One region of the Photobacterium sp. GB-36 genome, then DNA from elsewhere that is predicted to be linked to it. Evidence: riboswitches for the same ligand, from Rfam matches in the RefSeq annotation. Region 1 holds a riboswitch; each other region holds the start of a gene.
The links. Region 1 has a riboswitch for lysine ahead of C9J46_RS11700 (Na+/H+ antiporter NhaC family protein). Riboswitches for the same ligand answer to the same signal wherever they lie in the genome.
Positions count from the first base shown of each region.

Region 2: linked by a shared signal. The riboswitch ahead of lysC (lysine-sensitive aspartokinase 3) and the one ahead of C9J46_RS11700 (Na+/H+ antiporter NhaC family protein) in region 1 are both predicted to bind lysine.
Region 3: linked by a shared signal. The riboswitch ahead of C9J46_RS03545 (Na+/H+ antiporter NhaC family protein) and the one ahead of C9J46_RS11700 (Na+/H+ antiporter NhaC family protein) in region 1 are both predicted to bind lysine.

Region 1 covers NZ_PYNY01000011.1:34,380-45,459, reverse strand. Annotated here, with positions in the region: gene C9J46_RS11720 (cytochrome c) at 1-155, shown strand, start outside; gene ccoN (cytochrome-c oxidase, cbb3-type subunit I) at 183-1,616, shown strand; gene ccoO (cytochrome-c oxidase, cbb3-type subunit II) at 1,609-2,217, shown strand; gene ccoP (cytochrome-c oxidase, cbb3-type subunit III) at 2,214-4,412, shown strand; lysine riboswitch at 4,549-4,722, shown strand; gene C9J46_RS11700 (Na+/H+ antiporter NhaC family protein) at 4,808-6,388, shown strand; gene C9J46_RS11695 (VOC family protein) at 6,507-6,947, shown strand; gene C9J46_RS11690 (Qnr family pentapeptide repeat protein) at 7,007-7,657, opposite strand; gene C9J46_RS11685 (cystatin domain-containing protein) at 7,758-8,150, opposite strand; gene C9J46_RS11680 (5-carboxymethyl-2-hydroxymuconate Delta-isomerase) at 8,277-8,618, opposite strand; gene C9J46_RS11675 (DsrE/DsrF/TusD sulfur relay family protein) at 8,798-9,154, opposite strand; gene C9J46_RS11670 (hypothetical protein) at 9,470-9,994, shown strand; gene C9J46_RS11665 (EAL domain-containing protein) at 10,181-11,080, shown strand, end outside.
Region 2 covers NZ_PYNY01000005.1:227,724-238,803, forward strand. Annotated here, with positions in the region: gene C9J46_RS07340 (glycosyltransferase) at 1-370, shown strand, start outside; gene C9J46_RS07345 (glycosyltransferase family 2 protein) at 396-1,322, shown strand; gene C9J46_RS07350 (glycoside hydrolase family 16 protein) at 1,331-2,179, shown strand; gene galU (UTP--glucose-1-phosphate uridylyltransferase GalU) at 2,316-3,188, shown strand; gene uvrA (excinuclease ABC subunit UvrA) at 3,318-6,143, shown strand; gene C9J46_RS07365 (PglL family O-oligosaccharyltransferase) at 6,221-7,960, shown strand; gene C9J46_RS07370 (alanine--glyoxylate aminotransferase family protein) at 8,014-9,132, opposite strand; lysine riboswitch at 9,371-9,555, shown strand; gene lysC (lysine-sensitive aspartokinase 3) at 9,657-11,027, shown strand.
Region 3 covers NZ_PYNY01000003.1:49,013-60,092, forward strand. Annotated here, with positions in the region: gene hisIE (bifunctional phosphoribosyl-AMP cyclohydrolase/phosphoribosyl-ATP diphosphatase HisIE) at 1-420, shown strand, start outside; gene C9J46_RS03540 (thymidine kinase) at 534-1,112, opposite strand; gene C9J46_RS03545 (Na+/H+ antiporter NhaC family protein) at 1,275-2,873, opposite strand; lysine riboswitch at 2,960-3,140, opposite strand; gene C9J46_RS03550 (H-NS family nucleoid-associated regulatory protein) at 3,502-3,897, shown strand; gene C9J46_RS03555 (lytic transglycosylase domain-containing protein) at 4,132-5,100, opposite strand; gene C9J46_RS03560 (YcgL domain-containing protein) at 5,108-5,386, opposite strand; gene minC (septum site-determining protein MinC) at 5,608-6,312, shown strand; gene minD (septum site-determining protein MinD) at 6,337-7,149, shown strand; gene minE (cell division topological specificity factor MinE) at 7,156-7,419, shown strand; gene rnd (ribonuclease D) at 7,472-8,599, opposite strand; gene fadD (long-chain-fatty-acid--CoA ligase FadD) at 8,763-10,445, opposite strand; gene C9J46_RS03590 (alpha/beta fold hydrolase) at 10,620-11,080, opposite strand, start outside.

The DNA of each region.
Region 1 (11,080 bases):
TCGCTGCACTTAAAGCATACAAACAGAATCAACGTGTTGATGGTTTAGCGATATTAATGCAGGGTTATGCTAAAGATTTAAGTGATCAAGATATGAAGGATCTCGCGTATTACTTTAGTAGCGTAAAAACAGATACCAGCCATCAATCACAATAAACGGCATTACTTGCTAAGGTTATGACGATGGATACTCAGTATAATTATAAAATCGTTAAGTACTTTATGATCGCGAGTGTTAGTTGGGCGTTCATAGCTATGTTAATTGGTGTTATTTTAGCTGCGCAACTTTATTGGCCTGCCCTTAACCTCGATTCTGAATACTTTCAATTTGGTCGTCTCCGTCCATTGCATACTAATGGCGTCATTTTTGGCTTTGTCGTCAATCTTTTAATGGGAACGTCCTTTTATATTGTTCAACGCACCTGCAAAACCCCACTGTACAACAACACTGCAGCTTGGTCTGTCTTTTGGGGTTGGCAATTTATCCTTCTTCTTGCCCTTATTACCCTACCATTAGGTTTTACTACCTCAAAAGAGTACGCCGAACTTGAATGGCCAATTGATGTCTTAATTGCTGTTATCTGGGTGATGTACGCCATTGTGTTTTTTATGACAGTCGCCAAACGTACCGTTCATCATATCTTTGTTGCTAACTGGTTTTACGGCGCGTTTATTATTGTTATTGCGATGATTTTTATTGCTAACAATCTCGAATTGCCTGTCACGATGTGGAAATCTTACTCTATTTACTCAGGGGCTGAAGATGCTATCGTGCAATGGTGGTGGGGACATAATGCGGTTGGTTTCTTATTAACCGCTGGCATCATTGGTATGAACTACTATTTCATTCCCAAAATTGCCGAGCGCCCTATTTACTCTTATCGCTTATCTGTTATTCATTTTTGGGGCTTAGTCGGCTTTTATACTTGGGCTGGTACGCACCATCTTATTTATTCTTCTGTGCCAGATTGGTTACAAAATCTCGGCATTGTGATGTCGTTAATTTTATGGCTTCCCTCATGGGGTGGCGCGTTTAATAGCATCATGACCTTGCTCAATAATAAGCAGAAACTTAAGCACGATTACATTATGTGGTTTTTCTTCTCTGCCATTGTTTACTACGCGCTAGCGACTTTTGAAGGGCCATTATTAGCCATTCGTTGGTTTAATATGATTGCACATAATACCGATTGGATCATCGGTCATGTGCATTCAGGAGCCCTAGGTTGGGTTGGCATGTCTGCCATTGCCGTATTTTATTACTTTATTCCTCGTTTATATGGTCACGAGCAATTGTGGTCAAATCGTTTAGTTAAATGGCATTTCTGGTTTGCGCATATTGGGATAGTACTTTATGCCGTTGCACTGTGGATAGCTGGGATCGGACAGGGCTACATGTGGCTAAAAGAAGAGCCTAATGGCTCGCTTAGCTATAGTTTTGTCGAAGCGATGAACTTCAGTGCACCGTGGATGTTAGTTCGCTTTATCGGTGGTACGTTGTTTGTGTTAGGTATAATTCTAATGATTTATAACCTATACAGAACGCTAAAACAGCCAAAGCCTAGATCAGTTAAGCATCAAAATGCGGCAACAGAAAAGGTAGATACTCATGATTAATAAAGATTTTACCTCATCTGTAGTGATCCTTATTGTTGCAACAACTTTGGTTGCTGCCTTTTCATTCTTAGTATGGGTACTTCCTGCTTTTTTTTACCAAGATAAGTTAATTGCACAATCAAGCGCGAAGCCATTAACCGCGTTAGAAGTTGCTGGTCGCGATATATATATCAGTGAAGGTTGCCATACTTGCCATACCATGATGGTTCGTCCATTAAATGCAGAAATTAAACGTTATGGACGATATAGCCGAGAAAGTGACGATATTTATGAGCATCCCAATTTATGGGGTTCAAAACGTACCGGACCTGATCTCACCAATTTAGGTCGAAAATATTCAGATCAATGGCACATCATCCACTTAAGAAATCCCCGCGATGTTGTACCAACGTCGATTATGCCCTCTTATCCTTGGCTGTTTGAGCAAGTACTCGATGGTGAAGACATTGATGCAAAGCTGATTGCGTTACGTACGCTTGGTGTTCCTTACACTGATAAGGAAATTAAACAGGCGCGCTTAGAAGTAAAAGGTAAAACTAAGGCACAGGCATTAATCGCCTATCTACAAAGTCTGGGACAAGATCAAGGAGTACGACCATGAGTACTTTTTGGAGTGGTTGGGTCATTACCCTAACCCTGATTTTTCTCGCAATAATGATCGTTGTTGTTGCCTACTACTGGAAGAAAAACAGTGCCGCCAATGCTAATCGGACCGTCGATAGCTTTGATGGTATTGATGAAAACGATGCCGCCGTACCAAACCTTCTACTCCTTTCTTATCTTCTTGCTTTCATTATTGCTGCCATTTTCTTGGTACTCTACCCAGGCATGGGAAACTGGCAAGGGCTTATGAAGTGGCAATCAAGTAGTGAAGCAGCTTCAACCTCTCCCACCTCGTTAGCCAAACAAATTAGCCAAATATCTAATGGCGATACATCATTTCAAGCTTTAAGTACCTCGCCTGAAATTGTGGTCGCGGGTCGTGCTTTATTTCAAACCCATTGTGCGGCTTGCCATTTAAATCAAGCACAAGGTCAGCTTCATTTCCCTAATTTAAGTGATACCGTTTGGCTTTATGGTGGTAGTGATGAGGCGATCCATCATTCGATTGTTAAAGGTCGTAACGGAGTCATGGCTGGTTGGAACGATATTCTGACTGAAGAAGAAATTGAGAATGTTTCATATTATGTCGCTTCACTTGAAAAAAATCGCATTATCTCAGAGCCAGCGGTCAAGCTTGAACTCGGTAAAACCGTATTTGATGCTAACTGTACGGCTTGTCATGGCAGTAATGCAAAAGGTAATACTGCGATTGGTGCGCCAAACCTAACCGATAATATCTGGCTTCACGATGGCAGCGTTGAAGGTATTATTGCAACGGTAAAATATGGCTTGAACAATCTCATGCCTGCTTTTGAAGAGCAACTCAGCGATAGCGAAATTCAAGCATTAGGGGCTTATATTCGCCACCAAGGAAATAGACAAAACGAGAAACTCGCAGCACTTGATCCGGATATGGTTAGTAAAGGGCAATACCTTGCTTATGCAGGAGATTGTATTGCTTGTCACACTGGTGAAGGTGGCGAACCATTTGGTGGCGGTTTAGGATTTTTAACGCCATTTGGCACGCTTTATTCTACCAATATTTCAGCACATCCAACCTATGGTATTGGGGATTACACCTACGATGAATTTTATGATGCGCTACATAAAGGTAAAGGCAAACATGGCTACCTATATCCAGCTATGCCCTACTCGTCTTATCAATATGTGACAGATGAAGACACCCAAGCACTTTGGGCTTACATGCAATCGCTTAATTTTGTGAATACTCGTAATGAAGAAAACAAGATGATGTTCCCAAGTAATATCCGGTTAGGACTACTTGGGTGGAATATCGCCTTTCTTAATACCGACCCTTTGCAATACCCAGCCGATGCCACTGAACAATGGAAACGGGGTAAATATTTAACCATGGGGTTAGGTCACTGTTCCGAATGTCATACACCACGTAACATTGCACAAGCCTTGATAGAAAAAGAGTTATTCCAAGGCAATTTAATTGATGGCTGGAAGGCTCCGGATATTACGGCAACAGAGTTATACCAAGACCGTTGGGATGTAAAAACATTAACCGAGTTTTTAAAAACGGGTCATTCAGATAAAGGAACCGCATTTGGTGGTATGGCGGAAGTGGTACAAAACAGTACCCGCTTCTTAACAAAGCAAGACGTTGCAGCCATTGCGGAATACTTGATCACTGGTGATAAATATAACGAGTTAGATAGCTCGGTTCCTCAGCTTAACCCACCAGGCTTTGGTGATTTGGTACCTGCCACTGTTGATATTCAAACCGTAGAGCTAAAACCGTTAAGTAGCAACGATCCTGAAAACGAAGCCAAACTATATGGTGTGTATGTGCAAACCTGTGGTGCATGCCATGGTAAAGACGGTAAAGGTAGGAAAGGGATCGCCCCTACGCTGCTTAACAACGGGATAATTATGCACAGTGATCCTTACGATACGATTGCCGTTACCATTCGTGGTTTATCGCCAAACTTCATGGAACAAGACAGTAACTTTATGCCTATGAGTAGCTTTAACTCGGTGCTCAGTGATGCCAACCTTGCGAAATTAATTAGCTTTGTCCGAGATAAGTTAGGTGATAGAACTGTACCTGTTACACCACAAGAAGTAGCAGAGGTAAGAAAAGATTTAATTAAAGGTGGCTATGCTGGGAATATACACGCCATGACAACACCAGAACAAAATCAGCCTAATAGCATAACAGAATGAGCGATTATCTAAATGGAATATATCGCTACTAATTGGTTAACATGCCATCAACAGTAACAATATTTACAATTAATATGCATTTTCTGTCTGCTTTTTATTGCCTAAGCAAAATTAATAGGTATCATCAAATTTCAATCCTTTGAGTAGAGGCGCGCTGCCTAAAAGTATCCGGATGGAGGGTGACACCTTTGAAGTCTGGGGAAAGGAGTCGGCGCCGAAGTGTTTGTTGTGTCGTCAACAATCGCTGGGTCTGCATTAAATAAGTGCAGAACTGCCATAGTTATTTTGTCTATGGAGCGCTACCCTAAGGGATACGAAGAAGTATTTTTTCTCCTGAAATCTGTTTCTCTATCCTTTCGGTAGATCTCCACCTAATATAGGTGTTTAAGAGATCCATGAATCTAGTTCAATATTCTGACTCCCTGCTATCTGTTGTACCACCCTTACTGGCGGTTGTTTTAGCAATCACTACACGACGTGTATTGTTATCACTTGGCCTTGGTATTGTTGCAGGCGCAATCCTTCTTAATGATTACAGCCCTTTAGCGGCGCTTCAATATATCGTAAATAAAGTTGTAGGCCTTGTTTGGGCAGACGGTGCTGTAAATAGCGGTAACGTTAATATGATCATCTTTATGCTTTTGCTCGGTGGTTTGATCAGCTTAATGACAGCAACAGGTGCCACTAAAGCATTTGCTGAATGGGGTGTTCGTCGCTGTAAAGATCGCCGTAGCGCAAATATGCTAACGGGTTTAATGGTTTTTGCTTTCTTTATTGATGACTTTTTCCATAGCTTATCTGTGGGGCCTATTTGTCGCCCAGTAACAGATCGCTTCAATATCTCACGTGCAAAGCTTGCTTATTTACTTGATTCAACGGCTGCACCTGTTTGTGTTATCACGCCAATTTCTTCTTGGGGTGCTTACATTATTGCTATTCTTAGCGGTATTTTAGTAACAAACCATATTACCGATATCAGTGCTATTTCATTGTTTGTTCAGATGATCCCAATGAACTTGTATGCCGTGTTTACGCTATTAATGGTTATCGTTGTTATTTTCTTCCAGCTTAATATTGGTCCAATGCGTCAACATGAAGCATGGGCAGAAGAAGGTAAGCTTTGGGATGAATCTAAAGGCCACCCTAAAGGCTTAGAAATTACCACTGAGTCTGAAGGCCAAGGTACTATGATTGATATGGTATTGCCTATTCTGACACTGACAGTCTCAAGCGTTATCTTTATGATCATCAGTGGTGCTGAAGTATTAAGCACAAAAGGCGAGGCTTTTAGCTTAATTGCTTCTTTAGAGCATACCGATCTAGGTGCTTCATTAGTTAACGCATCTTTATGTAGTCTAGCTGTTTCTATTCTTCTAGCTTTACGTTTAAAGCTGCCACGTAAGACTTGGTTAACTGCGGCACCTCAAGGTGTACAAGCGATGATCCCTGCAATCATCATTCTACTTTTTGCATGGACGATCGGTACTGTTGTGAGTGATATGTCTACAGGCCAATACCTAGCCTCTTTAACAAAAGGGGGGTTCCCAACGGAATTACTACCAGCATTAGTCTTCATCCTTTCATGTGCAATGTCATTTGCGACAGGTACAAGCTGGGGCACGTTCGGTATTATGTTGCCACTTGCTGGTGATATGGCGGTAGCAAGTGATGCTCACCTATTAATGCCGATGTTATCTGCAGTACTTGCAGGTTCGGTATTTGGTGATCACAGCTCACCTATTTCAAGCACAAGTATCTTGTCTGCAACAGGTGCAGGTAGTCACCATATGGATCACGTTATGACTCAGCTTCCTTATGCTATTACTGTCGCTTTTGGCGCACTATTAGGTTATTTGGCAATGGGTATCTTATCTTCAACAATTGCGGGTATTGCAGTAAGCTCTGTTTGGTTCCTTGCATGTTGTACGATTCACCTACGTCGTCATAAGAAACAACTGCAAGCGGTAACAGCATAAATAAATACATTAATATTAGATCATAAAATCTAATAATCCCCGTTCGTTTTAATACGCATTTGCTTTATGCTAAGTATTAGACAACGGGGATTTTTTTGTATAAAAGCTAGGAAATAGAATGGAATACTTACATACCATGGTACGAGTGAGCAACTTAGATGCTTCACTGGATTTTTACTGTAACAAGCTTGGTTTGGTAGAAATTCGACGAAAAGAAAGCGAACGTGGACGTTTTACTCTCGTATTTTTAGCTGCACCTAATCAGGCAGAAACGGCAAAAGAAACACAATCGCCTTTATTAGAACTAACTTATAACTGGGATCCAGAATCGTACACTGGTGGCCGTAATTTTGGTCACCTCGCTTTTGCCGTCGATAATATTTACGATTTATGTGCTCATTTACAAAATAATGGTGTTGTCATTAATCGCCCACCCCGTGATGGACATATGGCATTTGTTCGTTCACCTGATGGCATTTCGATTGAACTGCTACAAAAAGGTGACGCACTAGAACCCGCTGAACCTTGGGCTTCGATGCAAAACCAAGGTGAATGGTAAGAAATAGCTTTTGTTTGTCGGTATTATTTTATTCGATAATACCGACAGTTATAGAGCCTTTAAAGCACAATAATGCCAAGTTGACTTAGTAATTGCTCTTGTTGCCAGTCGCAAATTTTTACACCGTTCAAATTCACACGTCGAATATCAACCCCCTCTAAATCCACATGACAAAGATCTGCGTCTTCTACAACGCATTGACCCCACTGTTCAGAGGAAAACTCACCGCGACTTAAGTCAGATCCTTTAAACGATGTTGCCAACAAATTAGCCCCATTCCATCGGTTTTCAAACAGTTCGCACTGCTCTAATTTTATGTCTTCGAAATTGCTATAACGTAAATTGCAGCCAGTGATAAATGCCGAGCAAAAGAAAGTGTTATGGGTAATATAATTTGCAAAAGAAGCATATTGAAAATCAACGCCTTGGAGATTAGATTGTCGCATTTCTATGCCAAAACACTGCGCATTACGAAAACTAGCCATTGACAAATTACACTGCTTAAAACTCGCATCTTTGAGCTTTGAATAGGAAAAATCACAGCCTTTGTCATCCCCCACATCAATAAAATTACAGTTGATAAAACTCGCTTCAACTAAATTTGCACGTGAGAAATCACAACGATAAAACTGACAACTTTCAAAAATAGCTTCGGACAATTCTTGTTTAGAAAAGCTTTCATCTTGATAGCACTGACCTACAACATGCATACATTATCTCTTCTATTACTCTGCGACTGATCAAAAAAAAGCGCAATTACTGATTGCTCAATAATAGCGCTTTCTCAATCTATTAGAACTTATTATTTAATTACTTATGAACATCACAATTCGAAGCTACTGATGATACTTGTTTTACATCTTTAACATCATAAGTATTCTGTAGGCTATGGAAAACAGTCGCATTGTAGTAATCACCATTTTCAATACTAAATGTAATTGAGTAGTTCATACCTGCAACCACTTGCTGTGTTACATGATAGATTTTACCGAGCTGATGCTCACCAGGGATTGCTTTAACGGCGTCTTTTGCTGCTTGTTCCACTTCAGGTGTTATGTCACCTTGTGCCCAACCACCAACGATTGCGTGAGAAAAATTACAACTTTCTTGCATATTCGCCTCATTCGAAGTTACGTCTTTTGCAGAATTACATGCAACTAATGTAACTGAGCTTAAAGCAATGAGTAAAACTTTCTTATTCATCATCAAATCCTAATTCACATTTTCTGCATATATATCAACAGAAAACATGATTAAGTGCAAATATACTTTATTCGAACGGTGATTTATTGCTATAAGTAATGATATAAAGCAATTATATTTGCATTTTTATATGACATACTTGCGATAAGATTGCTGATTAATATCTTCAATCTCGACTGTGACGCAAATATCATTCTGAAACATTGCTGCCACTTGGTGCAAGATGACTTCCGATAGATTATCTTTTTGCTTTGGATCTCTACCTGGAAGTACCCTTACGGTAATATGAACGAAAGGCTTTTCGGTTGTCCCTGTACGATATAACTCATAAGGTATGGCACGGGTTTTTATATCTTCTTCATCAAAAAGCCCTGAACTAAACGTCGCGTAATGCGTTGTTGCCATTAATTCATTTAAATTAATCTCTGTTTCAAGATCTTTGGCATATTCAATAATGCAATGCGGCACAGCTTATCTCCTGTATATGAATAGCTTATTTAATGACACTAGCATATATAAATAAGAGAACTCTTAGTTTGATCAGCTTTTTGATAATAAATACATTTAATATCTGAGTTCTTTTGCTTTCTGTGATTCCTGTACAAAAATAGCTCTTTTCTGTTACGTTAAATCACTGAGCATAACAATTAAAATGTTAGTACTTTTTCCGCCTTTAGTGTCCAACTTGCTAAATCATCTAACGAGCCTATTTCACAATCTTCAATGAGCAATGACTCAGACAGCCCTCGCGCACAACAACAGGTTTTACACAATTTGACCTTGCTTCCTTGTGCAATAAGGATTTCAAGCATTTGTTGAATATCATAGCCTTCTACCGGATTTTGCTGTTTCATCGCGCACATCACAGCATCAGACATTAAAAACAATTTGAGACTTACAGGTTGTTCTTCCTGTTCATTAAGTTTAATGGCTAAGCGTAATGCATTAAAAGGACGCTCAGAGCCATAAGGAGCGTCATTGATAACGATTAAAATAGTTTGCATTTAATACCCATCTAAAAAATAAAATCAATTGCCTTTATTGTCACACAAAATGAGATTAAATATATAAAAACCCCAAACACTACTGATCAATAATAGCAATAGTCAATTAATATCACAGTTCACATTTTTAATGTCTTTACGTCACTGTACGTCTACAAAACATTCAGTTAGTACACATTATTATCTCAAATTCACGTTATATGCATATTCTACTATTCTCAACTCGAATAATTTGGCACATTACCGCCTCAGTTGATTTAACACGTTTATTCATAGCAGCTGAAGTGTACTTAACCTCTAGAATGAGAACATAAAATGAGTCATCGTCTTCAACTAACCGATGCACCATCGGTCCTATTTTTATTTGGTCTTTCTGGTGCCGGTAAATCTTTTGTCGGTGATGTCATTGGTGCTCATGACGATTGGTTTGTTTACCATGCAGATGACGATTTAACTGATGAAATGCGTGAAGTTATTGCTGCGAACAAGCCTTTTACGGATGAAATGAGAGATGATTTTTTTATTCGTATCAGTCAAAAAGTTAATCACTTCCGGACTCTTTATCCCCGTGTAGTGGTTACACAAGGTGCTTATAAAAAACAACACCGTGATTTCCTACGTCAAAGTATCACAGACATAGATATGATTTATGTCACTGCAACGGACTCGTTGATTCACCAACGTTTAGAGTATCGTATCAATGGTATTTCTAACGAAAGTGCAGACGCTATAAAGCATATTTTTGAAACACCTGATGATACTGTAAAAACAATTTTTAATTGTGAAGGCAAGACTTCTATCATTGCGCAATTAAACCGTTTTTATAACAATATACAATAAAAACATGATAGATAAGATCATTAAATTTTATGTTTATAAATTTAACCTTGATGCTACCTTGTTACTTTTATAACTTCCTTGAAATATTTACCCCGTCACGTTTCTCATTATTTCCCCTTAACTATATGAACACTTTAGCATAGACTTATACATTGTATGTCTATGGATTCATATTAAGGTGTCTGTGTGAATGGGTTAAAACAGTATCTTCTTGCCATTTTAGTACCATTGGTTGCTATGGTGACTATTTTAAGTCTCTATTTTTACCAGAAAGACAGTGTTCAGCTTGCAGAACATATCAAAGAAAATGAACTGCGCCAGTTAGATTCTCTTATACAAATTAGTTACTTACATCTAAACACTATCACTGAAGATTTAAACCGTCTCACTTATCAATTACAGCAAGAACCTCTTCATGAACCATTACGGGTCTTGGAAAAGGCAAATGTACTAAAACAATTTAAGAGCATCCTTATTACCTCAGAGCTCTATGACTCCATTCGATTAATTGACTATAAAAACAGCCAAGTTCTTCTCCTGGACAAGGTGAAAGATGGCTTTCATATTGATTACAGTAAAGTCATTGAAGAACCACAAGAATTAAAAAATATAGATCATACATTTTCTCTTAATAATAAAATAAGCTACATTTATAAACATCAAAATAAAGTATCATTTTATCAACATTTAAAATTAGAACACAGCAATTGGGTTGTGCAGCTAAGTTACCACCAAATCCCTGTTAGTAATATTGCAAGCAATAAAGAGCGTACAAATTTTATTATTAACAATGATGCAAAATGGATCACACAGCCATACTTAAACAAATCACTGACCCCATCAAGAGATGATAATACAAGTTCTGATGACGTACTTTTCTCTGTTACCTATCCTTATTTATGGAACGCTGTAAAACGATTAAACAAAGGACAAACGATCATTGGTGACTATCTCTACACCTATACCCCACTGATATTTAAAGATAAAAAATTAAATAAAAATATAGATAAAAACACATCTGAGTGGGTGTTAATTTCCTCACTAAATTTTGATAAAGAACTGAACAATCTGTATTTTTCTAATTTT
Region 2 (11,080 bases), on a different contig from region 1:
GCTGATTTTCGGTGGTGAAGATAAGGCATTGTTCCAACAAGTTGGTCGTCATGACGGCAAGATATTATGGGTACAAAATGCGATCATTAGTGAGTTTATTAGCCCAGAGCGTCTTAATGTGAAATGGGCGCTCAAGCGTCGTTTCCGTATTGGTGCCACCGAGTTTCAAATTGAATCTTGCATTAACTCTCCTGCAAAAAGCTATGCTCGCTGCCTATTCAAAGGCTCCGCTTACTTAGCAAAAGGCGCACTGATGTTACTGCCGGATGCATTACTGCCAAGCCGTAGCATCCTCAATTCCTTAGGCGATCTTACCCATGGCTGTGGGTTCTTTTACGGCTTATTTGCCAACGTTAAAAGCTACACTTGATCTGACTTATTACGAGATTCTATAGATGGCAAATCCAATTCAAGTTTCCGTTGTCATGGCGGCATGGAACTCTGCTCAATTTATTACTCAAGCCATTGATTCTGTTTTGCAGCAAACCGACGTTGAGCTTGAAGTGTTAGTGGTCGATGACGCATCAACCGACAATACCGTGGAAGTTGTCAGCAAACATCCCGACCCTCGGGTAAAAGTGCTCACTAGTGAACAAAATGGTGGGCCGGGTGCAGCGCGAAATATTGGTTTTCAAGCGGCACAAGGTGAATGGATTGCAGTGGTCGATTCTGATGACGCGATGCAACCAGAGCGCCTTTCTGTCATGCTAAAAATGGCAGCGAATGATACCGACATCATTATTGATAACTTCTGTGAACAAACCGCAGATGGTGTACAAACAACACCGATTTATAACCGTGCTGAATTACCTGTTGGCGACTTCAGCCTTGCCCACCTCATTGCAACCAATTTAATGTTCAGTGATGTACATTCAACAGGTTATGTTAAGCCACTGTTTCGCAATGCGTTTATCAAACAACATCAAGTGCGATATTGGCCAGAAGTGAAGATTGGCGAAGACTATTATTTCTTGGCTAATTGCCTCGCTTTTGGTGCAAAAGCGCAAGTTGTCGATTACTGCGGCTATATTTATACCATTCGCGAAGGGTCTATCTCACGTGTCATTAATATCGAACATATCGATACCTTGCTGAAATATGACACCCAATTAGTTAATAGCTTTAACTTTGATGCCAGTGCGGTAAACGCTCAGCAATATCGCACTAAAAATATGAACACAGCGCGTAAATATTTAGAGATCGTTGCCAAGTTAAAGCACAAAGATCTTTCGGCATTTATCGACATGATTAAATATCCACACTCAGCATTATTATTATCGCTACCCGTAAAAAAGCGTCTCAATAGAGCACTTAACAAATAGGTTTTGTCATGAAAAAAACACTTCTTGCTAGCACATTACTTTTATTTTCTGGCTATAGCTTTGCCGCGCAACACGACACTTCATCTCACGTTGTTGATAAACAACACAAACGTTTAATATGGGCGGATGAGTTCAATTCAGGTACACGTCCGAACCCTAAAGATTGGACATACGAAACAAAGTTTATTCGTAATCAAGAAGATCAGTACTACACCACCAGCAGTAAAAACTCGCGTATTGAAAATGGAAACTTGGTGATTGAAGCGCTGAAAGAAACCGTACCAAATGCAGATTACAATCCCAACGGCACTCAGTGGTATCAACAACGTAAAGACGCCTATTACACCTCAGCCAGTTTAACCACCGCGGGAAAACATTCTTGGGTACATAAACGCGTTGAAGTACGCGCAAAACTACCGCAAGGGCGTGGCACATGGCCTGCTATTTGGCTACTCGGCGACAACATTAAAACCGTTGGCTGGCCTGCATGTGGTGAAATCGACATCATGGAGTATGTTGGCTACAACCCACACTTTGCATACTCTACGACCCATAAATCGGATCGTAACCAGACTTTAGGTAACTCCATACCAGGCGTGATCCAAGATGACAAATTAGAAGATGGTTTCCACACTTACGCAACAGAATGGGATAGTAATGAAGTTCGCTTCTACTACGATGGTAAGCTCTATCATACCCAGCAGCGTAACGGTGAAGCCTGGCCATTTGATAAGCCAATGTACCTGATTTTAAACCTCGCTATCGGTGGTGGCTGGGGGGGACAGAAAGGAATAGATAACTCTATTTTTCCACAGGAATTTTTAATCGATTATGTTCGTGTCTACGATCTGAAGTAACAAACTTTAAAGTCGCAAATAATGAAGTCTTTCGCATTTAAAAAGAAAGGTGCTCTATTTGCTGATATATGCATTAAGTCTTTAATAATATAGCAGTATAAAACGTAATAACTTTATATACATACTAGGATGTACGATGATAAAAAAATGTCTCTTTCCTGCCGCAGGCTACGGTACGCGCTTTTTACCCGCAACCAAATCAATGCCAAAAGAAATGATGCCCGTAGTTAACAAACCCTTGATTGAATATGGCGTAGATGAAGCAATCCAAGCAGGCATGAACCGCATTTGTATTGTGACAGGTCGTGGTAAAAACACCTTGATGGATCACTTTGATAAGAATTACGAGCTTGAGCATCAAATCAGTGGTACTAACAAAGAAGAGCTATTGGTTGATATTCGCGACATTATTGATTCAGCGTACTTCACTTACATTCGTCAGCGTGAAATGAAAGGCTTAGGCCATGCGATCCTAACAGGACGTGAGCTTGTAGGTAACGAACCCTTTGCTGTGATACTTGCCGATGACCTTTGTGTAACCGATGAAGAACAACAAGGCGTGCTGGCGCAAATGGCTGAGCTTTATAAGCAATTTCGCTGCTCCATTGTCGCGGTTGAAGAAGTACCAGAAGAAGAGACACACAAGTACGGCGTGATTTCAGGTCAAATGCTACGTGACGATCTATTCCGTGTTGATAACATGGTAGAAAAACCAGAGCCCGGCACTGCGCCAAGTAACTTAGCAATTATTGGTCGCTACATCCTTACACCTGACATCTTTGACATTATTGAACAAACAGAGCCCGGTAAAGGTGGCGAAATCCAAATTACTGATGCCCTAATGCAACAAGCACAAACAGGCTGTGTATTAGCATATAAGTTTAAAGGTAAACGTTTTGACTGTGGTAGTGTTGAAGGCTATATCGATGCAACTAACTATTGTTTTGAGCATGTTTACAAAAAAGGTAAACATAAAGAGCTAGCCCAACAGAAAACTGGCAAGAAATAAACACACAATCCCGCTTAACCGCGGGATTTTTTTTATCCATTTCACTGTGTTTTTACTCAGTATTTTTTGCTCATTATGATCCGCTGTGAAATACTAGTCGTTAAATAAAATAAAAGAATCATCACTGATATGGATAACATCGAAGTCAGGGGTGCTCGCACCCATAACCTTAAAAATATTAATCTAACGATCCCCCGCGATAAGCTCATCGTTATCACAGGGTTATCAGGTTCGGGGAAATCCTCTCTGGCTTTTGATACCTTGTATGCAGAAGGTCAACGTCGTTATGTTGAATCTCTTTCTGCCTACGCACGTCAGTTTTTATCCCTGATGGAAAAGCCTGATGTCGATCATATTGAAGGGCTTTCGCCTGCCATTTCCATCGAGCAGAAATCCACCTCGCACAACCCACGTTCAACCGTTGGTACGATTACCGAAATTTACGACTATCTACGTTTATTGTACGCCCGTGTCGGTGAGCCTCGCTGTCCAACCCATGACATTACGCTTGCAGCGCAAACTGTGAGTCAGATGGTCGACCAAGTCTTAGCCATGCCAGAAGGCAGTAAGCTAATGCTACTGGCACCTATCATTAAAGAGCGTAAAGGTGAGCACGTAAAAACGCTGGCGAACTTAGCTGCACAAGGTTATATCCGCGCCCGTATTGATGGTGAAGTTTGCGATCTTTCCGATCCACCAACATTAGAACTACATAAAAAACATACCATTGAAGTGGTCGTTGATCGCTTCAAAGTTCGTGACGATCTACAGATCCGCTTAGCCGAATCTTTTGAAACCGCTTTAGAGCTATCAGGCGGTAATGTAGTGATAGCACCGATGTCCGGTGAAGAAGGTGAAGAGCAGGTATTTTCTGCCAATTTTGCCTGTCCACACTGTGGTTATAGTATGCAAGAGCTTGAACCACGCCTGTTCTCGTTTAACAATCCAGCCGGTGCCTGTGGTACTTGTGATGGGCTTGGTGTTCAGCAGTACTTCGATCCCGAACGGGTGATTCAAAATGGCGAATTAAGTTTATCTGGCGGCGCTATACGCGGCTGGGATAAACGTAATTTTTACTATTTCCAAATGCTTAAATCACTTTCTGAGCATTATAAGTTTGACGTTGAAGCACCCTTTGATTCGCTATCGAAGAAAGTCAAAGAAGTCATTTTAAACGGTTCTGGCAATACAGAGATCGAGTTTAAATACATCAACGATCGTGGTGACATTACCGTAAGACGCCATCCATTTGAGGGGATCCTCAATAATATGGAACGTCGTTACCGTGAAACCGAATCAAACTCGGTACGTGAAGAGCTAGCTAAATTTGTTTCGACTAAGCCATGTGCAAGCTGTCATGGTTCACGCTTACGCCAAGAAGCACGTCATGTGTTTATTGGTGAGACTAACTTGCCGCAAATCTGTGAAATGAGTATTAGTGGCGCGCACCAATTCTTTGATGAATTAGCCTTAACGGGGCAACGGGCACAAATTGCAGAGAAGATCTTAAAAGAGATCAACGAGCGTTTAAGTTTCTTAATCAATGTTGGCTTAAACTACCTGAGCCTATCTCGCAGTGCCGATACTTTATCTGGCGGTGAAGCACAACGTATTCGTCTTGCCAGCCAAATTGGTGCGGGGCTTGTGGGCGTGATGTACGTTTTAGATGAGCCTTCCATTGGTCTCCACCAGCGTGATAACGAACGACTACTCAAAACCTTGATTCACCTACGTGATTTAGGCAATACCGTGATTGTAGTTGAACACGACGAAGATGCTATTCGTGCCGCTGATTACGTGATTGATATTGGCCCTGGTGCGGGTGTTCACGGCGGTAATATCATTGCGCAAGGTGGCGTTAAAGATATCTTAAAATCAAAAGAATCTTTAACAGGCCAATACCTTAGCGGGAAAAAAGCAATTGAAATTCCCACTGATCGCACACCGTTTGATCCCGAAAAAACCGTCAAACTACTGGGCGCTACCGGTAACAACCTAAAAGATGTCAATGTTGAAATCCCTGTTGGTTTATTTACCTGTATTACCGGTGTTTCTGGCTCAGGAAAATCAACACTTATTAACGATACCTTCTTTGAAATTGCTCATCACAAATTAAATGGTGCAACAACTGGCACACCTGCGCCGTATCGTGAGATCCAAGATCTAGAACATTTCGATAAGGTTATCGACATTAACCAAAGCCCGATTGGTCGTACTCCGCGTTCAAATCCTGCCACTTATACCGGTATTTTCACCCCTATTCGTGAGCTTTTTTCAGGCACTCAAGAAGCCCGTTCCCGTGGTTATAAACCAGGGCGTTTTAGTTTTAACGTTCGTGGTGGTCGCTGTGAAGCCTGCCAAGGTGATGGTGTTATTAAAGTTGAAATGCATTTTCTTCCCGATGTTTATGTCCCTTGTGATGCCTGTAAAGGAAAACGTTATAACCGTGAAACCTTAGAGATCCGCTACAAAGGTAAAACCATTGATGAAGTGTTAGAGCTTACGGTTGAAGATGCACGAGAATTCTTTGATCCGGTTCCCGCTATTGCAAGAAAGTTACAAACCTTAATGGATGTTGGTTTATCGTATATTCGTTTAGGTCAAGCGGCGACAACCTTATCAGGCGGTGAAGCACAACGTGTAAAACTCGCAAAAGAGTTATCGAAACGCGATACCGGAAAGACACTTTATATTCTGGATGAACCAACAACCGGATTACACTTCCACGATATTCAGCAGCTATTAACAGTACTGCATAAATTGCGTGATAAAGGTAATACCATTGTGGTGATCGAACATAACTTAGACGTAATAAAAACCGCAGATTGGATCATCGATCTTGGTCCTGAAGGCGGTAGCGGTGGTGGTGAGATCATTGCAACAGGAACACCTGAAGATGTAGCGAAAGTGAAAGGCTCACATACAGCAAGGTTCCTTAAACCGCTGCTAGGTTAGAATATGAAAACACGCTAGTATATGATAACAGGCTGATTTTATTCAGCCTGTTTGCTTATTCATACTCAGGAACAACCATGACAGTGTTACAACTCGAAGGTACCAGATTAGAAAAGAAACGGATTTCTAAACCATTGGTACGCTATTTCCTTGCAACAATCGGTGTTATTTTTATTGTTGCTATGCACTACTTCCAACATAATCCCGGCGGTTCAGGGCTTGAGCTCTCGTTTAACGCTGCAGTTTGGATCCCTTTTAGTTTTGCTATCTCCTTCGGCTTACTGGAAATTTGTCGCCAACAAATCTGGCGTTATTCACGCCTAACACTATTATTGTTTACTTGTTGTGTACTGCTGACTCTCCCCATTTTTTATTCCAATGCTGATGCAGGAGCGGCGTTTAATCGCTTGTTTACCTTGTGGGCTGGATTTCTGTTTTTTGTCAGCTTGCAGCAATTCGTTTTTACCCACCAGCAACGCCAACGTTTGTTATGGTTTATTTTAATTGGGGTACTCATTGAAGCCGTATTTGCGTGGTATCAATACCTTTGGATCCCAGCAAAGAACCCTATCGGCTATGACACTATCGCTAACCGCCCTTATGGTATTTTTCAACAACCAAATGTGATGGCGAGTTTTCTTGCAACAGGGCTTGTGATTGGTACGTATCTATTAGCACGTATTCCGCTATATCGCGGTAAATGGTCATGGCAACATGTCACTTTGCTGATAACACCTATACTAACGATTCCAATATTAGTGGTATTGAACTCTCGTACAGGCTGGCTAGGCGCAATTATCGGTATAGTACTAATGCTGCCGTATTTACGTCGCTTTGCCGCAAAACAAGCTCAACGTTTATGGTTGTTAATGATTACATTAGGGCTTTGTTTAGCATGGAATATTTCATCTACAGAGAATTGGTCACCAAAAGAAAACAGCACCAGTCTAGAAAGTTTAAGAGCAATCCACTTCCCACAAGCCTATGATATGTTTACTACTAAACCACTCACTGGTTATGGCTATGGAAAGTTTGAAGCAGCTTACATCACACAAACAGCGTTATGGCACAATGAAGATCCAGCACAACATGCAGGTGTTCCTAGCTTAGATCACCCACATAACGAGTTACTTTTCTGGGCAGACGAAGGCGGTATAGTCCCACTTATCGGCTTATTGCTTGCTGCATTTGCGGTAATGGTAAAAATAAGAAAAGCGCCTAATGGTACCCAGTTAGCCTTAATAGGATTGTTTTTCCCTATCGTTCTGCATACCCAACTTGAGTATCCTTTCTACCATTCATTAGTCCATTGGCTGATCTTTATCATACTGATATTTTGGGTAGATAACCTCACCACCAAATATCATCGCCAATCATTAAGCTACGTACTAGGGCTGAAAGTTTTCGCACTTATTGTACCAATTTTTATCTCTAGCTTTATGATAACAACCCTGTATTCAGGTTGGCAGTTAACTAAATTTGAAACCACTCGACCAGTCAATATTGAATACTTACTAAAGGTGAATAATCCATGGTCGTGGAAAAACCGTTTTGATTGGGATTTGCAGTTAACCCAGTTACAACTCGGAATTAGCAGTAATAAGCCAGCATTAATTGAAGACTATATTCAATGGGCAACCGAGAAAGCGAAAACATGGCCGCGACCGGCACTGTATCAAAACCTGATCCTCGCTTACGATGCCCTCGGCAATAAAGAGCAAGCATCACAAATCAGAGATGAAGCGCTGTTCTTATTCCCATCTTTAAATTTTGAGCAGCAAAACAGCGAAGCAAAGGCAACGTCTGCTGCTAAATAACTATAAAAAATGGCTACCCAATTGGTAGCCATTTTTATTTACTCATCAATAAATTACTTCAATGTGGTTTCTAGCACTTTTAAGCACAGCGCAACATTTTCACTTCTCGCACCATAGCCCATCAAACCGATACGCCACGCTTTACCTGCCAACGCACCTAAACCTGCTCCGATTTCCAAGTTGTAACGTTGCAGCAACTCATTACGTACCTCAGCATCATCAACGCCTTCAGGGATATAAACCGCATTGAGTTGGGGCAAACGTGACATTTCTTCTACCACAAATTGGATCCCAAGCTTTTCAAGCCCTGCTTTAAGCTCTTCATGGACATTTCGATGGCGCTGCCATGCATTTTCTAACCCTTCGTTTTGCAATAATACCAAGGCTTCATGCAACGCATATAAACTGTTTACAGGTGCAGTATGGTGATAGCTACGCTTACCTTCACCACTCCAATAACCTAGCACCAAACTTTGATCTAAAAACCAGCTTTGTACTTTGGTTTTACGTCGTTGGATCTTATCAATCGCCTTTTGAGAAAACGTTAATGGCGATAACCCCGGCGTGCAGGACAAACACTTTTGGCTACCTGAATAAACCGCATCTAATTGCCACTCGTCCACCAGCAAAGGAACACCACCAAGTGATGTCACCGCATCAACAATCGTTAAGCAATCATGTTTACGGGCAATTTCCGCCAATGTTTTCGCATCACTCAATGCGCCGGTTGAGGTTTCGGCATGTACAAAAGCAACAATTTTAATTTCAGGATCGTTTTGTAACGCTTGATCCACTAAATAAGGATCAACCGCCGCCCCCCATTCGTTATCCACAACGATAGCAACACCACCACAACGCTCGACATTTTCCCGCATCCGTTCCCCGAAAACGCCATTACGGCAAACTAGTACTTTATCCCCAGCTTCAACGAGATTAACAAAGCAGGCTTCCATTCCTGCACTACCTGGCGCTGAAACAGCGATGGTAAAGGCATTTTGGGTTTGAAAGGCATATTGCAACAATTGTTTTAATTCATCCATCATGCCGATAAATAATGGATCAAGGTGCCCTACCGTAGGACGACTAAGCGCTTGTAATACTTGCGGATAAATATCTGATGGTCCCGGCCCCATGAGGGTTCGATGCGGTGGGATAAAGCTGGTAATTGTCATTCTTTTGCTCCGTAAAGTCATTGTCCCTGTCGATATTTTTATGTGGAACGCGTTGCTATCTATTTTAGAGTATTAGAGCCCCTTCATTGGTGCAAGCGACCTATACCGATCCCATGACACACATTGACGAAATATCATATGTAAATAAATTGTCATATTCCATTTGACAACAGGGTGATGAATCTTATTCAATAAGATGATATTTTATTCAAGCACTTATTATTCAAACAGTACGACTTTAAACGGAAGAGGAGCGTTACCTAGGTATCATAATGACAGGACCCCATCCAATCGCCATTATGAGAGGGAGAGTAACGCCGAGGTATAACTGATTAGGGGATGAGTTATATCGGCTATGAAGGTTGAATCCTTCTAGCTGTCACCAAGGTCAATGATTGACATTGGTGGGGAGCTTCTGGGTGAGTGACTATTCACCTCTTATGCTCTCCTGACAGGATGTCGGGAATACTCCCGAAAAAATAGCCTACCTTGTGATGTGTTTACTATTTAGGGAGAAATTAATTATGGACAAGGCTGCAACACATTCAGATTCACTCACTGTCGCAAAATTTGGCGGTACCAGTGTTGCTGATTACACCGCAATGAGCCGAAGTGCTGCCATTGTTATTGCTAATCCAGACACTAAAATTGTGTTAATCAGCGCCTGCTCTGGTGTCACGAATATTCTGGTAGAACTTGCTAATGGCGTGAGCGATTCAACGACCCGCCAACAGCGCATTCAGACACTGACCCAAACCCACCAAGATGTTCTTGATCAACTTCAGCACCCAGAAAATATTCAAGACGCTATTTACGGCCTACTTGATAACATCGCAACCTTAGCTGAACATGCGGCATCAACAACCTCTGCACAATTGACCGATCAAATTGTTAGCCATGGCGAGCTGCTTTCAACCCATCTTTTTAGTCAAATATTAGTCGAGCTAAACGCCCCAGCTGTACGTGTAGATATTCGTTCCATCATGCGTACTGATGATCAATTTGGTAAAGCGATCCCACAGCCAGAAACAATTAAGCAATTAGCGACTGAGCAATTATTACCACTATTAGACAATAATATCGTGGTATCACAAGGCTTTATTGGATCAAACAGCCAAGGTGTTACGACAACACTTGGTCGTGGGGGGAGTGACTATAGTGCCGCTTTAATCGCAGAAGCCGTAAATGCTAGCACATTAGAGATTTGGACTGACGTACCGGGTTTATACACTACCGACCCACGTATTACATCGGCCGCTAAACCGATCAAAGAGATCAGTTTTAGCGAAGCATCTGAAATGGCAAACTTTGGTGCTAAAATTTTACACCCATCAACCCTAGTACCTGCTGTTCGTCAACAGATCCCAGTATTTGTAGGTTCATCAAAAGCACCAGAGCAAGGCGGTACTTGGATCAGACAATCCGTTGAAGAAGCGCCACTATTTAGAGCACTCGCATTACGTGCCAACCAAACCATGGTGACACTCACGAGCTTAAATATGTTCCATGCATATGGCTTTTTAGCAGAAGTCTTTCGTATCTTGGCTGAACATAAAATCTCAGTTGATCTCATCACAACCTCAGAGGTCAGCGTTTCACTGACCTTAGATCAAACTGATACGGGTGGCGGTGCGCCAACGCTTCCGCTTCAAGTCGTTGAAGAATTAAGCCAATTATGTGTGGTTGACGTCGAGCAAGGGCTATCACTGGTTGCACTTATCGGTAACCAAATGAGTGATACGAAAGGCTCAGCCAAAGATATCTTTGGCGCGCTAGAAGATCATAACCTTCGTATGATTTGCTACGGCGCTAGCCCACATAATTTATGTTTCTTAATTAATGAAGATGAAGCTAAAGACGTGGTTCGCACACTGCACGCATCTTTATTGGAATAAGCTCTTTCTAACTAACCCAAATAAAGTTCCGATAAACAAAAAGGCGCATTGAG
Region 3 (11,080 bases), on a different contig from region 1:
CTGCAACTTAAAAGTATTCAGCTTGATTGTGACCAAGACACCTTATTAGTACACGTCGATCCAATTGGTCCAACGTGCCACTTAAACACGACCACCTGTTTTGATTCTGATGAAAGTGATGCTCAGCCACCGTCACTGGTTTTCCTTCATCAACTTGAGCAGCTCTTGGCGAGTCGTAAAGGTGCAGATCCTGAGTCTTCCTACACAGCTAGCCTCTACGCCCGTGGCACCAAGCGTATATCGCAAAAAGTGGGCGAAGAAGGTGTTGAAGTCGCGCTTGCGGCAACGTCGGGTGACAAAGCGGAATTAGTATGTGAATCAGCGGATTTGATCTATCACCTGCTTGTACTACTTCAAGATCAAGGTTTATCACTGTCAGATGTGACGAATAAACTGCAAGAGCGTCATAATAAGAAATAATTCAATCGTCAGTTACGATGAAAAAGCCAGCCAAATAAGCTGGCTTTTTGTTTCGCAATAATTACGTATTACTGGATAAGATAAAGAGGACTATCCCTATTATCATTAAATAATTAACGACCTAATGCCTCTTTATAATGTAATCGACATACTGATACGTAACGTGCGTTGCCACCAATTTCAACTTGTTCACCATCAGCAATAGCACGACCGGTTTCATCTTGACGGATCACCATGTTTGCTTTGCGACCACAGTGACAAATTGTTTTTAATTCAACTAACTTATCCGCCCACGATAATAAGTAACGACTCCCTTCAAAAAGTTCACCTAAGAAGTCTGTACGTAAGCCGTAACATAAAACCGGAATATCGAGTTTATCGACCACTTCCGTTAATTGATACACCTGCGCTTTAGATAAGAACTGGCATTCATCAATTAATACGCAATCAATTTTACCTTTATCTGATAACGCTTTTAATCGTTCGAATAAATCATCTTCTGCATTAAATAACTCAGCCTCTTCTTCTAAACCAATACGAGAGCTGACTTTACCCACACCAAAGCGATCATCAATCGCAGCAGTAAAAATAACGGGGGTCATTCCTCTTTCGCGATAATTAAACGAGGATTGCAATAATGTGGTCGATTTCCCTGCATTCATTGCAGAGTAATAGAAATACATTTGGGCCATGAGGATTCCCTAGTAATACGATTGGTTTAAAAAAACTGCGCCGATGCTACAGAAATTCACTCACAATGAAAAGTGATAGACTTAACAAGTACACATTAGTTACAAAAAAGCCCATACTCTTTTTCATGAAAAGTGTATGGGCTTAAAAGAACAGAGATAAAATCAGCTTTTTACTGTTGGGACATAAGTACGCCGTGATAACCAAGCAAACAACACACAAACCATAATAAAAGTAATTATAGCCGCGATGAAGGCTACGGGTAATGAGTCAGTCATACCTAGCACAAGGAAGCCAATAGTAGAAACAAAGGCGACAGAAACTGCGTAAGGAAGTTGCGTTGCGACATGATCAATATGATGGCAACGTGCCCCCGTTGAAGACAATATTGTAGTATCTGAAATCGGTGAACAGTGATCACCAAATACAGAGCCTGCTAATACTCCCGCTAGCATTGGTAACATCAAGGTAATATCGGTTGCCCCAGCTAAATCACCAGCTATAGGTAACATAATGCCAAACGTGCCCCACGACGTACCTGTAGAAAATGCCATCACGCCTGATAATAAAAATAAGATCATCGGTAATAACATAGGGTTAATATTCCCTTGTACAAGGGTTGATAAATATTGACCCGTTTTCATATCACCAATAACGCTACCAATACTCCACGCGAATAATAAAATTAAAATCGCACCAAACATGGATTTAGCACCAATCCATAATGTGCGAATAACTTCATTAAATGCAATACGCTGGCGAATGACTGGAATAATCGCAGCAACTAAGCCAAATAAACCACCAAGACAAAGTGACTTACCGACATCAGTATTTTCAAACGCACCTAGCAGAGCAAAAGATTTACCATCTGCTGCTAATGCTTGATAGCCTGTAAAAATCATAAAAAAGAACGTGGCAAATATTAAAATAACAATCGGCCAAATTAAATCGCCAACTTTACCTTTCGTACTTTCAACAATTTCTAATTCGTCAGTTAAATCTTTTGCTTGTTCATCAACATCACCGCCTTCATCAAAACCACGGCCATGCATTGCTGCCATCTCATGTTTTTTCATTGGTCCAATATCCCATTGGAACCAAGACACAACAAAAACCATAGCTAAAGCAAAAATAGCATAGAAGTTCATTGGCGCTAGCGTTAAAAAGGCACTTAAAGGTGTATATTCTGTTACTCCATGCGTAACTAAAATACCGCCAATTAACGTAATTATATACGCACCCCAACTCGATGCCGGCATTAGAACGCACATTGGAGCGGCTGTTGAATCCAATATATAAGCCAATTTAGAACGAGATACATAATAGCGATCCGTTACGGGACGAGCGATAGAACCCACCGCTAAACTATTAAAGTAATCATCAACAAAAATAAACACACCTAAAAAAGCAGCAAGCAGTTTCGCGCCCCTTTTTGTTTTAATTTTTGTTTGTGCCCATGCAGCGAATGCACGAGTACCACCAGACAATGTTAACAATGCTGTCGTCATGCCTAATATAATGAGGAATAAAACAATACTCATATTCCAGGTATTAATACCACCATCAGATATGAATAAGTTTTGTATAGTGCCTCCTAAATAAGAAGCTGAATGGTTAAATGAAAAGTCATTTAAGTAAAGTGCTCCTAATACGATACCCGCACCAAGAGAAACTAACACACGCCGAGAAAGTATCGCTAACCCTAACGCAACAATAGGAGGAATAATGGATACTAATGAATGGGAGTAATCTACTAAATTCATGATCTCAAAGACAACCGAATTAGGTTGGAGATCTACTGGATAACATGGCGGTTAACCATATTTGAAGAACGTCTTGGCTCTTCTCTTTTCACAGTAGCGCTCCATAGTGAATATGATTATATACTATGGCAGTGTTGCACTTATTCAATACAACCCCAGAAAAAGGATTTGACGTCACTCTTACTTCGGCATTAGCTCCTTTCATTAACCGTCATTGGTTTCACCCTCTTGTTAATTACTATTAGATAACGCGCCTCTACCTTACATCAAGGTTGCGATTATTCTACGTAATGTTTCATTATTTGCAACAACATCACATGAAACATTTAACAACAGAACAAATAACATTGCTTTATAAATATAATCTTATCTAAGTATAGCTTCACCCATTAAATATTATGAACCTACGAGCAGATATGTTTCATTTTGTAACCATTTAAACATCTATTAAGCATAAATCCGATATTCGTATTTTTATAAAAATACGAATATCGGATTTATTAACAATTAACAATAAAGAATGTTTAAAGTGTTTTGACATAATGAATAAAAGCATTACTATTGTAATAAATGATTCGACACTGCTATTATTATTTACAGTTAGTTAAAAATAACAGGAAATATAAAAATGTCTGATGCAATGAAAGCACTTTTAAACCTTCGTAGTCTTCGTGCACTTTCTCGTGAATATACTTTAGAGCAACTAGAAGAAGCTTTAGAGAAATTAACTACCGTTGTTCAAGAACGTGCTGAAGCTGAAGAAGAAGAACAAGCAAAAGAAAATGAGCGTAATGAAAAACTAGCTCAATACCGTGAAATGCTATTAGCTGATGGTATCGACCCTGAAGAATTGTTAGCAAGCCTTTCAAAAGCACCAAAAGCAAAACGTGCTGCACGTCCAGCTAAATATAAATTCATCGATGAAAACGGTGAAGAAAAAACGTGGACAGGCCAAGGCCGTACACCAAGCGCGCTTAAGCAAGCACTTGAAAATGGTAAATCTTTAGAAGAATTTGAAATCTAATTTCATTTCCTACCATATATTTAGAAAGCTCAACTTAGTTGGGCTTTTTTTATACTGTCATGAACCAAGAATTATAGACATCAATCTAAACAACGCTGTTTTCGAATTGCTTAAAGATATGTCTAGGCAAATATTTATTCGCTTTTAAATATAGAAAACACATATCAAAATAAAAAGCCAGGCAGTAGTGCCTGACTTTCAATACAGATAACCTTTTATTATTGGTTATAGCTATTAGATACGATCAGCAAGATGGCTGACAGCTAAAGCAAAATAATGAGAACGATTCCATTTCATTAATGTTTGGTAATTACCATAAACAAGGTAAGCACGCCCATGTTCGTCATCAGGTTGAATTAACCATGCATCAATGTCTTCTTTGGGTAAATTCCCACCACTCATAGTACGAACACCGAGTGTTTGCCATTGTGCTAGTGTTTTGGTTTTTTCTACACCCGTACCTTTTAAATCGGCCGATAATGATGATGGGATCTTAACTTGACGTCCCCAAGTATATTTATCATTCCAACCTGATTTTTTTAGGTAATTCGCTGCAGATGCAAAAACATCCGCTTTAGTATTCCAAATATCAGCTTTACCATCATTATTACCATCAACCGCAAAGGTTAAATAAGATGTTGGCATAAATTGGCATTGACCCATCGCCCCTGCCCATGATCCTTTCATCTCATCAATCGTAATATGTCCTTCTTGAAGGATTTGTAATGCCGCCATCACTTGTTTACGAAATAAAGCTTCACGACGACCTTCATAAGCCAACGTGGTTAATGCTTCAACAACATGGTAATTACCTTGTAATTTACCAAAGTTACTTTCAACTCCCCACAACGCAACAATAAAACGTGGCTGTACGCCGTATTCTTTACCTATCCGATCTAATGTTGTTTTATTCTCTTGATATAAACGACGTGCTTGTTTTACTTTCCAGTCAGGTACAGCGCGTGGAATATATTGATCTAATGTTAACTTTTTCTCAGGTTGGTTTTTATCTGCCTTTACTGCACGATGAGTAAATGTAATGCCTTTAAAAGCTGAATCGAGAATAGGCTCAGAAATACCATTACTACGCGCTTCTGCTTTTAATTTATTTATATATGCGTTAAACCCTTCATCAGCAGCAAAAGCTGTTGAGGAAATCCCTAGTCCTAAGGCCACAACGGCCGATATAAAACGCTTATGCATAATAACCTTAATTAGCTCTGCCGGCTTTCTCGGCTTTATATTGATCCAATAAATTTGTTACTGGCGGTGGAACTTGAAGATAGAAACCAACGGTCTTTAATGCTTCTTTTACTTTTTCAACATCGGCCAAGGCTAACTTTCTCCCTTCTAACTTTATCACCATAACAAATTGCGGTTTACCAAATGTATTCATTAATACTTCAGGCACATCGGAGAAATCATCTTTCTTATTTACATATAAATATGTGTTATCTTTTTTTAAGCTTTTATAGATTGCACACAACATTTCAATTCACCTATTTGTTAAAGCTTATTCTTTCAGACAGCTATTTTAACGTATCATTCCCCGTTGGTTTATTTTTCCCCCTACAGGATGAGACTTTTGTCTGAATTTCCCATGTCAAAGCAAGGATAACTTGCCCCTAACTGCTCGGGAATATACCATGCTAGTACCTTTGTGATAATCAACAAGAATGGTTAATTTAAACATTAACCATAATAAATACCATGACCAAGACGACTGAACTTAAAGGGAGCTCATTTACGCTCTCTGCGCTTCATTTAATTGATGGTGATATCAAAAAAGCGACCGATCACCTAAAAGAAAAAATTGAACTCGCACCTAATTTCTTTGCATCAGCTCCCGTTGTTATCGATATCTCTAATGCAGGCAAAGATATTAATTTTGAGCAATTAAAACGAGCAATTGTCGACGCGGGCATGATCCCTGTAGGTATCAGCGGTTGTAAAGAACAAGCGTTACAAAATCAAGCAAAATCTGCTGGATTTGCTATTATGAATGCCGCACGCACGGTGAAAGAAAAAACAACAGTAGAATCTACTGAAGCTGAGCCATCTTCTCAGCCAGTTCAAGGCCGAGAGTCTGCACTTATCATTCGCACTCCTGTTCGTTCTGGTCAACAGATTTATGCTAAAAATCGTGACCTTGTCATTCTCAACCATGTGAGTGCGGGCGCTGAAATTATTGCTGATGGTTGCATTCATATTTACGGTACGTTACGTGGTCGAGCATTAGCTGGAGCCAACGGAGACCTAGAAGCGACAATTTTCTGTCAGAACTTGCAATCTGAACTAATTTCAGTTGCAGGAAACTACTGGCTAAGTGATAACATTCAGGATGAGTTCTGGGGCAAGGGTGTTGTAATTTCAATTACTGATAATACGCTTAGCATCGAGCACCTTGCTTTATAAAAGTTTTAATAAGGAATTTAGTAAATGGCACGAATTATCGTTGTTACTTCAGGTAAAGGCGGCGTTGGTAAAACAACCTCAAGCGCAGCCATTGCATCTGGTCTAGCATTATGCGGTAAAAAAACGGCGGTTATCGATTTTGATATTGGTCTACGTAACCTTGATCTCATTATGGGTTGTGAGCGACGTGTCGTTTATGACTTTGTAAACGTTATCAACGGCGAAGCAAATCTGAACCAAGCATTAATTAAAGATAAGCGTGTTGATAACCTTTTTGTTTTACCTGCATCTCAGACTCGTGATAAAGACGCACTCTCTCGTGAAGGCGTTGAGCGTGTTTTAAATGACTTGGATAAAATGAATTTTGATTTCATTATCTGTGATTCTCCAGCAGGTATTGAAACTGGTGCTTTAATGGCACTTTACTTTGCTGATGAAGCGATTGTAACAACGAATCCTGAAGTCTCTTCTGTTCGCGACTCTGATCGTATTTTAGGTATTCTAGATTCTAAGTCTCGCCGAGCAGAAGATGGTAAAGACGCAGTTAAACAACACTTACTACTAACACGCTATAACCCGACACGTGTAACGCAAGGTGAAATGCTAAGCGTTCAAGATGTTGAAGAAATTTTACACATCCCTCTTTTAGGTGTTATTCCTGAAAGCCAAGCTGTGCTAAACGCATCTAACAAGGGTGAGCCCGTTATTTTCGATAAAGAATCTGATGCTGGCATTGCTTATGAAGATACAGTAGCACGCTTATTGGGTGAGGAACGCCCATTTAAATTCTTAGAGGAAGAGAAGAAAGGCTTCCTAAAACGCTTATTTGGAGGCTAACTTTATATGGCACTGCTCGAGTTTTTCCGCCCGAAAAAGACGAAAACAGCGAATGTAGCAAAGGAAAGGTTACAGATTATTGTCGCTGAACGTCGTAGTGCTGGACAACCGGCTCCAGCCTACCTACCCCAGCTAAAACAAGATATTTTAGATGTGATCAGTAAGTACGTTCAAATCGACCCAAATCAAGTGTCTGTGAACCTTGATCATAAAGAGGAAGATTTATCCGTACTCGAACTTAACGTGACGTTACCTGACGAAGAACGTTAATACAGAAAAACCCGCAGATGGCGGGTTTTTTCTTTTAGGACGTAGTAATCAATTAGGCTTTTTCGTCTAATAACTTTAATACACGTTGCTCAAATAAATCACGACGCCAGTTTTTCAACATTTCAGGACGTTTTTCATCTTGACGCTGATACTTCCATGCCCAAGATAATACTTGGTGGATCTGCTTTTTAGAAGCTAAGAACTCAGGCGCTAAACCGGTCTCTTTTTCAACATCTGTTACTACGTCTTTGATGGATTTTACCATCTGCTTATAATGTGGGAAATCAACCAAACGCTCTATTTTCGCGGGATAATCTTGCGCTGCAATACGATCGCAATCATGCACCATTTTCAATAAACGGTTACCGTGACGTTGGATCTCCATTGGCTCAAAATCTGCTTTCTCAAGCTCAGCTCGTGATTTAATATTAAAACGCGCTAATTTCCATAAATGTAATTCTTTGACAATGAAGTTTAATGCGATATCCCGTTTCTGCGCTTCACGTACTCGCCAAGCTGCAACTTTTTGCAAAACAGCAAGTTGCTGTGGGTTTAACTGCCATGCGTTTTTAATATCAAGATACGCTTTTTCTGGATCAACGGGCTTAATACGGCGGTGTATTACAGATAGGCATTCTTGCTGTAATGCTTCCATATAGCCCCGTTCTTCAACCTTAGCTAATAAACTTTCAAACAACGGTTTTAAGTAATAAACATCGGCAGCGGCATAATCGAGTTGTTTTGCCGTTAATGGACGTGCAAGCCAATTGGTACGCGCTTCGCCTTTATCAAGCTCAACACCAACGTATTCTTTCACTAATGCACCAAAGCCCGTTGAAATACCTTGTCCAAGGAAAGCTGCCATTAACTGAGTATCAAACATTGGTGTTGGTAAACAACCGGCATGATGCTGAAATACTTCTAGATCTTCACCACAGGCGTGAAGCACTTTCATCACCGATTGATCACGTAACAATGCCCACAATGGCTCCATGTCTTCCACTTCTAATGGATCAATTAACGATAACTGCTCACCATCGAATAATTGAATCAAACCTAAACGCGGGTATAGCGTACGAGTACGGACAAATTCCGTATCAAGCATAACGGCAGTGTGCGTTCTGGCTGAGTCACAACGCTGTTGTAATTGCTCGGTTGTTGTAATTATCTCGAAGTTCACATGATACCTTTTCGGTGCGGGGCTAAATCATTAACCTTTTTGTAAATTATATTAAGAAAAATGCCGACGTAATGTCGGCATCTATAATATCGCGCAATAGTATGTAATAACACTTTTCAGCAAAAACTGATGGGCTTTTTTACATATTTATTATCGCAAACACTTATTGTTGTGCTTTTTTATCAGACTCTTCACGCAATACGCGACGTAGAATCTTACCTACATTGGTTTTTGGCAAGTCATCCATAAATTCAACAATTTTAGGTATCTTATAACCTGTTAAATGTTGACGACAATGCGCTATCAATTCATCTTTTGTGAGGCTCTGATCGCGTTTCACCACACATATCTTAACCACTTCTCCAGACACTTCATGAGCCTGGCCGATCGCTGCGACTTCAAGCACTTTGTCATGTAGCGCTACAACATCTTCGATTTCATTAGGATAAACGTTAAAACCTGACACTAAGATCATATCTTTCTTACGATCGACAATATGCAAAAAGCCTTCATCATCAAATTTAACGATATCACCCGTCGATAGCCAACCATCTTCTGTTAATACTTCTTTAGTGGCTTCAGGACGCTGCCAGTAACCTTTCATGACTTGAGGACCACGAACTTGTAATTCACCGACTTCGTCGATACCCACAATATTACCTTCATCATCAACCATACGCACTTCAGTTGAAGGGACAGGCAGGCCAATTGAACCGTTATATTGCGTCAAATCATAAGGGTATGCTGCAACCAGTGGTGAACACTCGGTTAAACCGTACCCTTCTAATAAGTAATTACCGGTGATTTTCTGCCACTTTTCAGCAACAGCACGTTGCACCGCCATACCGCCGCCAACAGAAAGACGTAGATTACTAAAATCGAGCTCTTGGAAATCTTCATTGTTGATCAGCGCATTAAATAAGGTGTTCACACCTGTAATTGCTGTAAATTGATAACGTTGAAGCTCTTTGACAAAAGTGGGAATATCACGTGGATTCGTGATCAGTAAGTTCTGACCGCCCATTTCCATTAATAATAAGCAGTTTACTGTCAATGCAAATACATGATAAAGCGGTAAAGCGGTAACAATGAGCTCACGCCCCTCTGTTAGCACAGGACCATATGCACCTTTCGCCTGCATGACATTAGACACCATATTATGATGCGTTAATATTGCACCCTTAGCGACGCCTGTTGTACCACCTGTATATTGAAGAAATGCCATGTCATCGCCAGTAATAAATGGCTTAACATACTGCATACGACGGCCTTTACGCAGTGCGATACGCATTGAAGTCGCATGCGGCAAATGGTACTTAGGCACCATTTTCTTAATGTACTTAACAACAAAGTTAACCAAAGTACCTTTTGGACGAGACAATTGGTCGCCAAGGCTGGTTAAAATTACATTTTTAACACCTGTATTTTTAACAACAGCTTCAAGGGTATGAGCAAAGTTAGACACGATAACAATGGCTTTTGCACCAGAGTCATTTAATTGGTGCTCTAACTCACGTGGGGTGTATAACGGGTTGACGTTAACCACAACACAACCTGCACGTAAAATACCGAATAGCGCGATAGGATATTGCAGTAAGTTTGGCATCATTACAGCAACACGGTCACCTTTTTGTAGCTTCAATTCATTTTGAAGGTAAGCTGCAAAGGCACGGCTACGCTCTTCCAATTTACGGAAGGTCATAACTTGTCCCATGTTAATGAAAGCAGTTTGATCAGCATATTTACGTACTGATTGTTCAAACATATCAACTAATGATGAATATGCATCCGGATTAATTTCTGCCGGTACATCATTCGGATAGCGGCTAAGCCAAACCTTATCCACTCGCATTCTCCTTATTATTAGACTGCTTTAATACCTATACAGGAATACAGGTAAATACTGTACGTATAAATCAAACAGGCGTTTACATTCAAGTACAGTATACTTAACTTATAATTAACATCTTGCCAAATTAACTGAGTAGAAACTTTGAAGCTACTCATTGAAAAGCGAAGATTAATCTCTCTCGAGGGAAATAAAAGCCCTAATACAATTCGATACTGTATCTGGCTGTTCTAAATGGCAATGATGCCCCCCGTCAATCACTACCTGTGAAAACTGTTGAAGCTTGTATTTATCCTGCGGATCATCACGCAGTTGAGGAAATCCATGACTTCCGACAATCGAATAAATGGGTGCTTCTATTGACGACATAATTGCTTGTGCTTGTTGTTGTGTCATCCGGTAGAGTGATTCACAACGCAGGCGATGGTCATGTCGCCAGTACCACAGCCCATTACGCTTAACCGTTGCTCGCTTCACAACAGGCTCTAAACATGCCATGGGTAAATCATTAACGTTGGCACGTAATTGTAAAGCTTCAGTAAAAGAGCTCATTGCTCTTGCTTTACGACGTTCACTACTTTTACGGTATTGCTGTCGACTTTTAATCCCACGCTTTAACCGCTCAACCGTTT